DNA from 2 places in the Brevibacillus sp. AG genome. Region 1 is predicted to be linked to the other one. Evidence: a T-box and tRNA genes for the amino acid it is inferred to sense, from the RefSeq annotation. Region 1 holds a T-box; the other holds one or more tRNA genes.

The links. The T-box of region 1 lies ahead of glyQ (glycine--tRNA ligase subunit alpha). A T-box ahead of a tRNA ligase gene usually reads a tRNA of that ligase, here a tRNA-Gly.
Region 2: it encodes a tRNA-Gly, which carries the amino acid that the T-box ahead of glyQ (glycine--tRNA ligase subunit alpha) is inferred to sense. The anticodon was not compared.

Annotation. Positions count from the first base shown of each region.
Region 1 is NZ_JAQMYO010000013.1:114,411-121,823, forward strand. It holds gene era (GTPase Era) at 1-402, shown strand, start outside; gene POF51_RS27185 (YqzL family protein) at 507-662, shown strand; gene recO (DNA repair protein RecO) at 653-1,426, shown strand; T-box leader at 1,477-1,652, shown strand; gene glyQ (glycine--tRNA ligase subunit alpha) at 1,745-2,671, shown strand; gene glyS (glycine--tRNA ligase subunit beta) at 2,664-4,733, shown strand; gene POF51_RS27205 (helix-turn-helix transcriptional regulator) at 4,856-5,500, shown strand; gene POF51_RS27210 (pyruvate, water dikinase regulatory protein) at 5,512-6,348, shown strand; gene dnaG (DNA primase) at 6,553-7,413, shown strand, end outside.
Region 2 is NZ_JAQMYO010000001.1:169,283-176,695, reverse strand. It holds gene POF51_RS00670 (zinc-dependent alcohol dehydrogenase family protein) at 1-840, shown strand, start outside; gene POF51_RS00665 (YkvA family protein) at 954-1,346, shown strand; gene POF51_RS00660 (DUF3885 domain-containing protein) at 1,435-2,076, shown strand; gene POF51_RS00655 (aldo/keto reductase) at 2,087-3,004, opposite strand; gene POF51_RS00650 (hypothetical protein) at 3,116-3,403, opposite strand; gene POF51_RS00645 (alpha/beta fold hydrolase) at 3,686-4,444, shown strand; tRNA gene POF51_RS00640 (tRNA-Gly) at 4,552-4,625, opposite strand; gene POF51_RS00635 (hypothetical protein) at 4,641-4,790, opposite strand; gene edeA (cyclic peptide edeine export ABC transporter EdeA) at 4,777-7,413, opposite strand, start outside.

The DNA.
Region 1 (7,413 bases):
TTGGGCGAAATGGAAGAGGGCCCCATGTATTATCCTGCGGATCAGGTGACAGATCATCCTGAGCGTTTTGTAGCAGCCGAGTTGATTCGGGAAAAAGTTCTGCATTTGACGAGAGAAGAAGTACCTCACTCTATCGCTGTCGTGATTGAAGAGATGAAGCGAGGCGAAAATGGTAAAACGCTTTACATTTACGCGGCCATTTACGTAGAGCGGGATTCCCAGCGCGGTATTTTAATCGGGCAAAAAGGTCAGATGCTCAAAGAAATCGGTCAACGTGCGCGCAAGGATATCGAGAGACTGATGGGGGACCAAGTATTTTTGGAGCTCTGGATCAAAGTGAAAAAGGATTGGCGCAACCAAGAGCGGATGCTGCGTAACTTCGGTTTCTACGACGAGCAATAATATTCCCATCGCGATGTGTTAATTTTTCCAAGGCATAGAATAACGGGCAAAGGTGATTCTAAGAAGGAAGTGGATAGACCCGATATAGGAAAGGATGATGCTCCATGCTTCGTGACTTTTCTTGGAGAGTTTTCGCTTCAACCGGTGACATCCATGCTTACCTTCTCTACCGTGATCACCATCAAACGGATGTTTCCAGCGAGGAAACCTCGTTTGATCTCGCCCAGGAAGAATTGGGTGACACGCAGGCATGCTTGTAAAGTGGGAAGGGATTGTCATTCGCAGTGTGGACTATGGTGAGTCCAGTAAAGTGATGACATTGTTTACCCGGGAGAACGGCAAATTAGGCGTGATGGCCCGTGGTGCCAAAAAAACCAAAAGCCGCATTGCCGCCGTCTCCCAGTTGTTTTCGCATAGTTATTATCTATGCAAGGCAGGACCCGGTACAGGAATGCCTGATCTCTCTCAGGGAGATATGTTGGATTCGTTCCGGGATATGCGGCAAAGCCTGACTGCTACGGCTTATGCTGCATACATAGCAGAACTATTGGATCGACTGACGCAGGAAAGGGAGCCGAATCCCTACTTGTTTCAGCTACTCCTTCATACGTTCCGCTATTTGGATGAAGGACGAGATGCTGAGATCCTGTGTCGTATTTTTGAGACCAAGATGCTAATTGTAGCGGGGATCTCCCCGCAGCTCACGGCGTGTGTAAACTGTGGCGAACAGCGGGAGCCCTATGCAATCAGTGTGGGACAGGGCGGCCTGCTGTGCCCAGTTTGCCAGCCTTCCGATCCGTATGCGATGGCAGTTACACCCTCTACCTGGAAGCTGTTACGGCTATTCCAGGTATTTGATTTGGAGCGGCTTGGTGACATTGAAGTAAAACCAGCTACACGCAACCAGCTCAAGCATGTGCTGCGGAGTTTTATGGACGAGTATCTGGATCTCAGGCTGAAAAGTCGAGCATTTCTGGAACAACTGGAGCGTATGGAAAGAATGACGCAATCCGATCAGGACTAATTGACATACGAATTTGTTTTCGTTATGATAAGAACCAAACTTGTATACCGAATGTTGCCATGAAGGAAAAGAGTAGTCGGCCACTGGCTGTGAATAGCGAATCGGGGGTAGTGAGAGCCCGATCACCATGCTGATGAAGGGCGTTCTGGAGCAATTTGATTGTAAGGTGGGCGAAGAAGTCATTCGCCAAGTAGGGTGGAACCGCGAGAATCCTCTCGTCCCTACACTGTCGCATCAGGCAGTGTAGAGGCGGGAGGTTTTTTTAGTTTCGACTTAAAGCCAAGTTCTAATAAGTTTAGAGGAGGAAAAAGCATGAAAATGACATTTCAAGACATCATTTTGACGCTGCAAAACTTTTGGGCAAAGCACAACTGTCTCATTGTCCAGCCGTATGACGTTGAAAAAGGGGCAGGTACGTTAAACCCAATGACCTTCCTTCGTTCCATTGGACCTGAGCCGTGGAATGTGGCATATGTAGAGCCTTCCCGTCGCCCGGCTGACGGACGCTATGGGGAAAACCCGAACCGTTTGTATCAGCATCACCAGTTCCAAGTAATCATGAAGCCTTCCCCGGACAACATTCAGGAGCTGTACCTGGAGAGCTTGCGCGAACTCGGAATCGAGCCACTGGAGCATGATATCCGATTTGTAGAGGACAACTGGGAGCACCCAGGGCTTGGCGCTTGGGGCTTAGGCTGGGAAGTTTGGCTGGATGGAATGGAGATCACACAATTCACTTACTTCCAGCAAGTGGGCGGTCTGGAATGTAAACCAGTGGCAGTCGAGTTGACTTACGGACTGGAGCGTTTGGCTTCCTATATTCAGGAGAAAGAAAATGTGTTCGATCTGGAATGGTGCAACGGGTATACGTACGGGGATGTATTCTTGCAACCAGAATACGAGCATTCCAAATACACATTCGAGCTGTCTGATGTCGACATGCTGTTCTCTCTCTACAATACGTATGAGGCAGAAGCGAAGAGACTGATGGCGGAGCGACTGGTTTACCCGGCTTATGACTACGTACTGAAATGCTCCCACACCTTTAACTTGCTTGATGCGCGTGGAGCCATCAGTGTGACGGAGCGTACTGGCTACATCGCTCGTGTACGTAATCTGTCTCGTGAAGTAGCACAAACCTACTATAAAGAGCGTGAGCGCCTCGGTTTCCCGCTTTTGCAAAAAGGCAACGCAGATGCTGCGGATCAAGTGAATCAGATGAAGGGAGAGGATACAAATGAGTAAGCGCGATCTACTTGTAGAGGTTGGTTTGGAAGAAATGCCTGCTCGTTTTGTCGCACAGGCAGCGGCACAATTCAAGGAAAAAGTAGAAAAGTGGCTGACTGCTGAGCGCGTGCCGTTCGATCAAATTACGGCATTGGAGACACCTCGTCGTTTTGCCCTGTTGATCAATGGATTGGCAGAAAAGCAGCCTGATCGCAATGATGAAGCGAAAGGCCCTGCACGCAAAATCGCACAAGATGAAGCGGGGAACTGGTCCAAGGCAGCACTCGGATTTGCACGAAGCAACAATGTTGAGCCTGACCAACTGTATTATAAAGAAGTAAACGGGATCGAGTATGTTCATGCGCGCAAATCCGAAGCGGGAAAACCAACTACCGAGCTGTTGCCGCAACTGGCTGAAGTGATCACCGGTATGAGCTTCCCGAAAAACATGCGCTGGGGCGCACGCGATTTGAAATACGTTCGTCCGATTCGTTGGCTGGTTGCTTTGTTCGGCGATGAATTGATCGATCTGGAGATTGCAGGCGTAAAAAGCGGACGCGTTTCTCGTGGACACCGCTTCTTGGGAACAGAGGTTACGTTGAATCACCCAAGCGAATACGTGAGCAAGCTGGCAGAGCAATATGTCATGGTGAATCCCGACGAGCGCAGAGCAGCCATTGTAGAACAGATTCATCGCTTGGAGAAGGAAAATGGCTGGACGATTCCAATGGACGAAGGACTTCTGGATGAGGTAGTCCATCTTGTAGAATATCCAACCGCTCTTTACGGTACGTTTGAGCAAGAATTCCTTTCCATTCCACGTGAGGTTTTGGTTACCTCCATGCGTGAGCACCAGCGTTATTTCCCTGTGGAAAACGCACAGGGTCAATTGCTGAATCATTTTGTGACAGTGCGTAACGGAGACAGCCGCGCTCTGGAAAACGTAGCGAAAGGAAATGAAAAAGTTCTTCGCGCACGTCTGTCTGATGCTCGTTTCTTCTACGTGGAAGACCAAAAACTGTCCATTGAGAGCTGCCTGAAACGCTTGGAGACAATCGTTTACCATGAAGAGCTGGGAACAATCGGTGATAAAGTTCGTCGTGTACGCAAAACAGCTGCGCAAATTGCAAGCAAGCTGGGTGTGAGCGCGGAAGAGACGAAACAAGTAGACCGCATTGCAGAAATCGCAAAATTTGACCTCGTTACCAACATGGTAGGTGAATTCCCTGAACTGCAAGGGATTATGGGTGAAGATTACGCGCGCAAAGCGGGTGAGTCCGACCTCGTCGCAAGTGGCGTATTCGAGCATTACCTCCCGCGTTTTGCAGGGGACAAAATGCCTGCTTCCGCCCAAGGCGCTATCGCCAGCCTGGCTGACAAGATGGACACGATCGTAGGCTGCTTCTCGATTGGGATTGTGCCTACTGGCTCACAGGACCCGTATGGTCTGCGCCGTATGGCAGCGGGGATCGTTACGATTTTGGTGGAGCGCGACTGGCAAATTTCTCTTGCTGACCTGTGGAATGCCGCGATGGAAGGCTATGTAGCACAAGGCGTAAACAAGAGAGCGGCAGAAGACGTGAAAAAAGACCTCGTAGACTTCTTCGCACTCCGTCTGAAAAACGTCTTGCAGGATCATGGCGTTCGCTACGATGTCATCGACGCCGTTCTTGCTGCTGACCTGACACTGGTTCCAGAGGTGCTGGCAAAAGCGAAAGCACTGATGGGAGCTGTACAAACAGAAGAATTCAAGCTGATTGTGGAGCAGTTTAACCGGGTGAACAATCTGGCACAAAAAGCGGAAGCAGACCAAGTCAGCGAAGCTCTGTTCGCAGAAGATGTGGAACGTGCTTTGTATCAGGCATTCCAAGCTGTTCAAAAGGATGTAGAGGGTCTGAAGGATCAAGAGAAGGTGCTCGCAACCTTGTCAACCTTGCGCCAGCCGATCAACGCATTCTTTGATAAGGTAATGGTCATGGCCGAAGATCAGGCTGTTCGTGCGAATCGTCTGGGGCTTCTCTTGCAGCTTTCTCGTGTGCTTTATCGCTACGCAGATTTTTCCAAAGTTGTATTCGCGTAAACAAAATAAAACCGGTGCCTTCGTCTGAAAATCAGGCGGGGGCACCTTTTTTCCGCGTGAAAGAAGGAATATCCCGTCGAATAGAGTAATACTAGGAAGAGGTAAAGACAGAACCGGGGTGATTGGTCATCGAGCTTACCAAACGACAAGAGCACATCTTACAGATAGTGAAGGATGACGGACCGATAACAGGAGAGCATATCGCGGAGCGGCTAAATTTGACTCGCGCGACGCTACGCCCTGATTTATCCATCCTCACAATGTCAGGATATCTAGAAGCCAGACCTCGGGTCGGGTATTTTTATGCCGGCAGACCCGCAAGCTCAGTCATAAGTGAACGGCTTCACAAGCTTCTCGTCAATGACTACAAGGCGGTACCGATCGTGGTTTCCGAATCCGCCTCGGCATACGACGCCATCGTTACCCTCTTTCTGGAGGATGTTGGCACGTTATTCGTCGTCAATCAAAAAGGATATTTGGCTGGCGTGATCTCACGAAAAGACCTCCTGCGGGCTTCTTTAGGCAATAAGACGCTGGAGGATGTACCGGTCAGCATTATCATGTCTAGGATGCCGAATATCATTACAAGTGCACCTGATGAGACCTTGTACGCAGCCGCCAAAAAGCTGATTGATTTTCAGATCGATTCTCTGCCTGTCGTAAGGCCGAGTGAGGAAGATCCGAAGCAAATGGAGCTGTTGGGGCGCGTCACCAAGACGACGATCGCGAAAGCATTTGTAGAATTGGGTAGCGAACCGAAAGTGTAGGAGGAGAAGCGATGCAAGGTAATCAGCAAGGACAGCTCATCTATGTAGTCTCAGACTCCATCGGCGAAACGGCCGAACTTGTCGTTCGCGCAGGAGCTAGTCAGTTTGATCGTTTTTTGTTTGATGTACAAAAGTATCCGTATATAGAAGACAAGGAATCGATTAACGAAATTATTGCTTCGGCAAAAGAATCGCGGGCAATGATTGTGTTCACTCTGGTCATTCCGGAGCTGAATGCGTATATTACACAACAAGCTGCTCTTCACGGAATTCCAGCTCTTGATGTTATGGGGCCTCTGATGAATACATTGCAGGGCATGTTGAAAGAGCCACCAACAGGAAAACCGGGCTTGGTTCGCCGTCTGGATGAAGAGTATTTCCGCAAAGTAGACGCCATCGAGTTTGCCGTCAAATACGACGATGGTCGGGACCCACGCGGCCTGTTGCGCGCAGATGTGGTTTTGATCGGCGTTTCGCGTACTTCCAAGACGCCTCTTTCCATGTATTTGGCTAACAAGCGACTTAAGGTTGCCAATGTTCCGCTTGTCCCGGAGGTAGAGCCACCAGAAGAATTGTTCCAACTGCCAATAGAAAGGTGTATTGGGCTTACTATCAATCCGGAGCAACTGAACGGCATTCGGACAGAGCGTCTGAAAGCACTAGGATTGACTGCACAAGCAAATTACGCCAATCTCGAACGGATTGCTGAAGAACTGGCTTATTCCAAGCGCATTATTGAGCGCCTTGGATGTACCGTTATCGATGTATCCAACAAGGCAGTGGAAGAAACGGCAAACATCATTTTGGAGATGATTAGAAAAAACAATCTCCGTAATGAAAGGAAATAGGCCGAAAGAAGGAATTTGACGTTTTTTGTAGAAAATCAATTAGCCGGGGTACTTATCATAGGTGAGTTTCTCAGCGTTTATTGCACTTAGAAATGTGGAAAAGTAATAAAAGAAGAAAAGAAGTTTGATGTAAAGAAGGAAATTGACGAATTTTGACGAACTAAATATTCTCACGTGCGATTCTCCTTATAAAGGTGGAAAGACATGACTGGTCCCACTTCAGATGAATTTGTAAATCAAGTGCGTGCCGCTGTCGACATCGTAGACGTTGTAGGAGAGTACGTTCAACTGAGAAAAAGCGGTCGTGCCTTTCTCGGTCTATGTCCGTTTCACTCTGAAAAGAGCCCTTCCTTCAACGTAAATGCAGAGCGACAGTTTTTTCATTGCTTTGGCTGTGGAGCAGGTGGGGATATCTTTTCCTTTTTAATGAAACTGGAGCAATTGACTTTTCCAGAGGCACTGCACAAATTGGCGGAGCGTGCCGGGATAGCTGTGCCCCAGCCGCAGCAAGTAGAGGATTCACCTGAAAAACGGATGAAACATGCGATGCAGGAAGCGCATACGTTCGTTTCACGCCTGTACCACTACGTGCTTACGAAAACCCCTTATGGCGCAGAAGCGATGAAGTATCTCGCAAAGCGCGGAATGTCTGAGGCGACAATAGCCGAATATCAAATCGGATTCGCTCCGGATTCCTGGGATTTCGTAACGCAGCAGTTGACAAAGCGGGGATTTTCACAGGAATTGATGGTGGAAGCAGGGCTTTTGGCCAGAAGCGATGCAGGAAAAATCTTTGATCGCTTTCGAGGTCGTATCATGTTTCCAATCCAGGATTCCCAAGGTAACGTCATCGGATTTGGTGGACGCTTACTGCAAGGATCAAAGCCCAATTCCAACCAAAAGTCTCAACCCAAGTATCTGAATAGCCCGGAAAGCCTTTTGTTCAACAAAAGCGCTACGCTGTTTAATCTTCATCGTGCGCGCCCCATTATTAGAAAGAGAAAAGAGGCGCTATTGTTTGAAGGATATGTCGATGTCATATCGGCATGGCAGGCGGGTTTTATG
Region 2 (7,413 bases), on a different contig from region 1:
CCGATTCGTGGTGCCTACAAGCATCGCATCAACCTTCCCGCCATTCCTGGGTATGAGGGGGTTGGTACCGTTATGGATACAGGTCCTTTTGCTCCCCGCTCTCTTATCGGTAAACGTGTTCTGCCTTTGCGCGGTGAGGGTACATGGCAAGAATACGTAAAAACGACAGCCGAGCTAGCCATTGCGGTTCCCGATTCGATCCCAGATGATATCGCCTGTCGATTGTACATCAATCCCATCACTGCGTGGGTCATCTGCAATGAGACGCTTCAACTGTCTTCCCATCAGTTTTTGTTAGTCAATGCAGTCAACTCAGCCATTGGCCGTTTATTTATTCAGCTATCCGCTCTTTTTGGTTTTAAAGTGATCGCCATCGTCCGAAACGCAAGATATACCGAGGAGTTGATGCAACTTGGGGCGTGGCATGTCATCGACAGTTCACGTGTGTCTATTTATGATGCCATCATGAGTGTAACGAACGGACAAGGTGCTCATGCGTCTATTGATTCCATTGGCGGCCCAGATGGTTTAGAGCTGGCAAAGTCTACACGTGCCGGCGGGATTTTCTTATCGTTAGGCCTTTTATCGGGAGTTCAAGTGGATTGGTCGATCATTTCGAAAGAGCTTGGCGTTCTCCCTCAACTATTTTTATTGCGCCACTGGAATCAACGAGTTTCCGTGTCTACCTGGCACGAAACGTTTGAGAAAGTCATCGAGCTCGTTCAGAATGGGAAGCTCCTTTTAGCAGAGCCTGGAGAGAAATTTGCTTTGCATGATGTTAAAGAAGCAGTGCAATTTGCGGAGAGCCGTCAGCGTACGGGGAAAATCATCTTGCTGTAATTGGTCCTATACGGCTCTCGTTCTGTAGGGATGTACAAGTGGTTTACATAACATGAAGCCAAAAATGAGCGTATTCTCGCCCTTTTTGGCTTTGACGAAACATAGGAGGTCCTATGGCTAAACATGAAAAGATGTTTCTTAAAAATTATGAATCAAAAGCCTCTGAATATCTGAACGATAAAGAAAAAGCATCAAATCTCCTAAAAAAAGCAATGAAAAAAGCAGATAAAAAAGCGATCGGAGATGCTTGGGAGAATTTACAGCTCCTCTTTCATATTTTCGGGGATTGGACGAGTGGAAAATATCGAACAATCCCTGTTAAATCCATATTGATGATTATTGGCGGGATTTTATACTTTGTTTCACCCATAGACGCCATCACAGATTTTATTCCTGTTGCTGGTTTACTAGATGACGCGACAATCATAGGATTGGTGTTTCGACAAGTGAGCAGCGACCTTACTCTGTACAAAGAGTGGAAAGAAAAAGATTTTTTACAGGAATAGAGGAACAATCCATTCAATGGATAGTAGGAGAGTCTCTGTTCTCTCCTATTTTTTTATCCGAATGATTCTAGTAGAGCGAGGTACTTTGATGACGTTACCCGAGTATTTACATCATACATTTCCAACGTTATTGCTTAGACCACCCTTGTTTTATAGCTGGGATATTGGAATCCGTTTTGAGCTGGGGGTGAACTACGATTACCATAACGTTTATGAAAATTGCCCTTATTTACAGGGGGTTAATAGGCGAGCAATTACTTTATTTAAGACTTTACATGCACCTAACGATGACATCTATATTGTAGTGGATGTAAACGATTTTGGAGACGGTGGGGCTTTTAACCGTAAATTGAACGCCTTTTCCAAGTATGTGAAGAATAAATCACTTTTGTATAAGCTTAGGCAAAATACCATTCCTTATGTTTTTCCAGAAGACGATGAAAATGAAGTCTATCGAACGCATCGGTTCTTCTTGAAGTGTAAGACGTCGGACTTTGCCTATGTTCCCATGATAAAAGCAATCTCCCGTCAGGATATGGGATTAAAACCACGTATTTTTCATCGGGTCTACTTTATCAATACGAGCAAACATACCATCTTTCACATCTATGATGATCGAGGCTGTGATTTATTAGCCACTTCTCCTGAAACAATCAGAGGGATATATGACACCTATCCTCATTGGATATTAGATTATGACAGAGCCAAGATCGATCAGGTATTTTTGTAAATGAAATCAGTTACGGCAAAACATTTCCGGCAGAGCGATAGATGTCATACCACTCTTCTCGCGTCAAACGAATATGGGTCGCTTTCATGCACTCTTTCATTCGGTCGATATTCGTCGTGCCAATGACAGGTTGCATGTTCGCCGGGTGCCGTAGTAGCCAAGCGATGGCGATTGTTGTGTTGGATACTTCATATCTAGCTGCCATTTCATCGATTTTTTTGTTCAACTCAGGAAATTTCTCGTTCCTAAGGAAAGATCCTTCGAAAAATCCATACTGGAACGGCGACCAAGGCTGAATCGTAATATCATGCAGCCTGCAAAAGTCGAGTACACTGCCATCGCGGTTCACAGCCGAGTTGTTCTCCATATTGACGTTGAAGCCTTGCGAAATCATCGTCGCGTTCATAATGCTGAGTTGCAACTGGTTAGCGACGATTGGTTGCTTCACATACTTGTTTAACAACTGGATCTGCATCGGATTTTGATTGGAGACGCCAAAGTGGCGTACTTTACCCGTGCTTTCCAGAAGATCGAACGCTTCCGCTACTTCTTCCGGCTCGACAAGAGTGTCTGGGCGATGCAGCAGCAATACATCTAAATATTCCGTTTTTAGACGTTGTAGAATGCCATCCACAGCATTCAAAATATATTCTTTGGAAAAGTCGAACATGCCGGGCCGAATGCCACATTTCGATTGCAAAAGGATACGCTCACGAACGCTAGGGCTCATCTGAATCGCTTCTGCAAATACTTCCTCACATCTGCCCTTTCCATAAATATCTGCATGGTCGAAGAAATTCGCACCTTCTTCAAGCGCCGTTTGTACGAAGCGCTCCGCTTGCGGCTTGTCTAGTGACCCTATCCTCATGCACCCAATTGCGATGACTGGTACTTCTAACTTGCTCGTGCCGAGTGGTATGGTTCTCATGTCAAACCTCCGATTCTAATAAGTGGGTCGTGCGATAGAGCAAAGAGCCTTCCCCAATTACCTGGAAGGACTCTTTGTTTGGTGTAACTTCCCTGTACACCCGTGATTCTTCTATTTTCGGTAGTAATATTTCGCCCATTCGTTGATGATTTGTTTTCTCGTCTTCGCCTTCACCTTAGGGACATCGCTTGTCTCCCAATCTCGAATAGCCTCTCGAAATGACTTGTAAAACCAGAAATCATTAATAATCCATGAGCAAAAAATTTTTCGATACATGCGTCCCGCATGAATGCCAGAGCTGTATCTTCTTACAGCCTTACTTGCTAACCGTTTTGCAAACTTTTTACTTGGTCCAGTCTTGTCCTTTACAACCGGGAACTTCTTATAACTTCTACTCATCACTAACCTCCTTTTTGGGAAGTTAATGACCGTAATTCATCTCCTTCATCGCACACCCTCCTTCGGGTTTATCTACATGAAAATACTCATGAACCACTTAAAAGTTTCGCTTGTTCCGTGAAAATAAAGTTTTAGACTAGAAAATCAAGTACTAGACTGATGGTAAATTATTCAACTAATGGGCAAGGCATCTCCATTGTTCATGAAAGTAAACTTTCAAAAAAGGGGATATTAAGTTATTTGTGGAAATTCACCTAATGAAAAATATCTGGAGGAGATAAAATGAGTGACATGGTAATAAATGAAACGAGTCAAAAACTCGACATAGGCGGAGTTAAACTATGTTTTAAATATTATGGTGAAATAAGTGATTTTCCAACGGTGGTTTTTGATTCTGGTTATGGGTGCACATTAAACTACTGGAGTTCCATTAGTGCTGAAATTTCAAACCAAACAAGGATGTTCATTTATGATAGAGCAGGTATAGGTGAAAGTGAAAGTGATGAGAGACCTCGACATAGTCAGCAAATCATTGAGAATCTTAGAAGCTTACTTCAGAAAGCAAACGTGTCCCCCCCTTATGTTTTAGTCGGGCACTCTTTTGGGGGATTGAATGTTCGACTATATGCAAGTACATATCCAGAAGAAGTTGCCGGAGTGATTTTATTAGATCCATGTCATGAAGATCAAAATAGAATCATGGTTCCTTTATTTTCGGAAGAAGTTCAGGCAGAGTACTATAGTCAGTTTGTTCTTGAAGGCTCTATTCAAGAAATTGAAGAAAGCTTTGATCAAGCTCGAAAATCTAAATCACTTGGTAACAATCCGCTCATTGTCGTATCAGGTACATTACAACCTCATCATAATCCTAAATCTATGTCTGCTTGGATTGCATTACATAAGGAGCTTACTAAATTATCAACCCGTAGTAAGCATATAATTGTTAAAAATGCCGGTCATGCAATTCATATTGATCAGCCCAATGTTGTAGTCGATATCGTTAAAGACATGCTACTTTTATGTAAAGCTCAAAGTAATTGAGGTCATTCGTTCATCAGTGTTTTCTTTGATCGGATCAGTCTAAAACTTATTTGAACAAACAAGAAAAGAAAAGCCTTTGTAAGCAAAGGCTTTTCTACCATTTCATATGGAGCGGGTGATGGGAATCGAACCCACGCCGCAGGCTTGGGAAGCCGGAGTTCTACCATTGAACTACACCCGCATGATGTTATCGCATTCATTCCAACTGCTTCCAATTATATAACTGTCTGAATTGTTTGTCTAGTACATCCAATCGAATGGAGCCGTGCCACTCATGCAAGAAAAGACCGCCGGGTATCATCCCCGTACGGTCTTCTCTGCATGCTTTGCCATCAGGCATGCGCAAGTGTTTGCTCCGAAATAATTCGCCCACTCTCCATTTTCACTACCTGATCAGCAAGATGGAAGTAGCGATCGTCGTGTGTGATCGCAATTACACATTTGCCCTGTCTTTTCATTTCTGGCAGCAAGGATTCGTAAAAGAATTGACGATATTCTGGATCTTGGTCAGCAGCCCACTCGTCAAAGAGGAAAATCGGCTGATCTCTGACCAGACTGAGCATTAAGGCAAGACGCTTACGCTGCCCCGTAGACAGCTTCGTCGTGCTAAACGTTCCCGTTTCATCCACTTCTACTTTGTCAGCGATGCGAAGCACCTCTAAATGTTTGCTCACTTCTTCTTGCTTTGCTTGGTAATCGATTCCATACATCTTCTCAAACAGATAGAAATCACTGAAAATCGCGGAGAAGAATTCGCAGCGTTGATCAGCATTCACTTTTTGGCCGTTCATGAAAAACTCGCCCTCATCTTGCTCATACAATCCGGTAATCAGCTTGGCAAACGTTGACTTCCCGCTACCGTTCCCACCAACAATGAAGACGATTTCCCCTTTTCGGCAGGAGAAGTCCAGCGGGCCTACGGAAAACTCTTCGCCCTCTTTGTTTTTGTATCGGAAACGCACCTGTTCAGTTGAAAATGTCTCAAAGTCTTGCGTGTTCCGCTCAGCCAAGCTTTCCTCTTCTCTTCTCGTTTCCACTGATAACGAATCAAGCAGCGCGTTCAATCTCTGCCAGCTGATCTTGATCCGAATCAGCTCCGGTACCGCATTCAAAATACCGTGAACGGGCCCTGTCATATACAGGAAGACAAACACATAACTAATCAGCATTTCTTTTTGCAGGGAAGGGAAGAGAACCGGGAATAAAAAGGCAACCGTACCGATTACCACGACGAATAGCAATTCCCCAATCAAATACACGTTCACAAATTTAAATTGGCCCGCTGATTTCTTATGTCGATAGTCAGAGCAGCTTCTTTCCATGTCTTCTTCGAATTCTTTTCGTTGCGCCTGCGTTAGATACAGCTCCTTGAAGCCCCCGATCATATCGGTAATATAGGAGAAAAACACATTTTGGATGTCTCTGGTTTCCTCCCATACTTTGTTTGCAAAGCGACCTGCCAGCGTATACAAGCCTACCGCCACAAAAATGACAGCCAGACAAAACAAAAATCCGTATAGATCCAGCGAGCCTAGATAAATGAAGCAAAACACGAGTGTAACCGCACTAGTTAGTGCCACAACGACACTATTGGCGAACGTACTAATCGTTTCCGTATCATTATTTAACCCCGCATATATTTCACCGTTATCAAGTGTCTCGTACTTTTGATAAGGGGTCCGAAAAATTTTGCGGATCAGTTCCATTCTTTTTTCGTATACGATTTCATTTGTGATCACAATCAATCGGCTACGCATCATTTTCTCCCCGACGATATACAACAAGATACCCAGGAGAAAATACAGGAAAATGGATGCATGAAACTTGTTTGTAGAAGTGAGCGCCAGATTGATCATAAAAATAATCAGCGCATTCCCAAATCCGCTGATCAGCCCCTGTATGACAATAGAGGTCATGGATGTTTCTTGCGATTTCGGGAACAAGCGGGTGAGTGTGATGTAGACATTAAACAGAACGAGTCCTGCCACCAATGCGTACATAGCGTAAAAAATGGTGATGGGAAGCCAAACCTCGATGAACGACCATGGTAAGCCCATAAAAAAAACATCTGGCAAGTAGTATAAGGCGGCTGTCAAAACACTTCCCATGACAACAAATGCAACGAAGGATGCCAGACAGATTCGCCCCGCATTCGCGGCGAGTTTTCGTTCGCCTCGATATACTTGCACGAAAATCTGCACGATCGCCCCACCAAGTACCAACAAAAGGATACCAAGGATCACGAGAGAAATGCTTGCCATACGATCCGCTTGAAGATTGGTGTCAGACACGACTAAGGGAGCTTCTTTGCCTAGTACGAGATTGACGGCCCCCTCTGCGATAACAGATGCGTTCAACGAGTTGATATTGGTCAAAACGACGGCGCCCAGCTTTTCCTCTGGACGAAATACCATGTACGAAGAAAATGCAGGGTTATTGCCGCCATGCGAAATTTGCCCTCCACCATCCTGATAAATCATCCAGCCTGATGCATACGAAAAACCATCTCCAGCAGGAGCTACCGAACGATCAGGAAGATGGGAAGCACGCACCAGCTCAGGACGAAATGCAGATGCCTCCAACCCCAACTGAATCTGCAACCATCGTTCCATATCGTTTAAATTGGAAACGACATAACCGGCTGGCGTATTTCCACGATATTCCGGTGCATCATACACGCGTGGGGAAAATAGTTCGATTTTGTGCCCTCTTGCCATCTCCGCCACGGGTGCCTGTGCCTTCAAAAAGGTATGGGTTAGTCCCAATTTAGCAATGACTTGTTGCTGCACATACTGTTCATAGGACTGTCCGGTAACTTTCTCGACCACATAGCCCAGGATATCGTAGTTAATGGTGGCGTATTCATACTCGGTCCCCGGCTGGCGAACCAGTTCAGTATGATTGATCGCTCGCACGGTTTCTTCGATTGCATTCTCACTGGAAGAAATAGGGATGGAGCCAATGCTTTC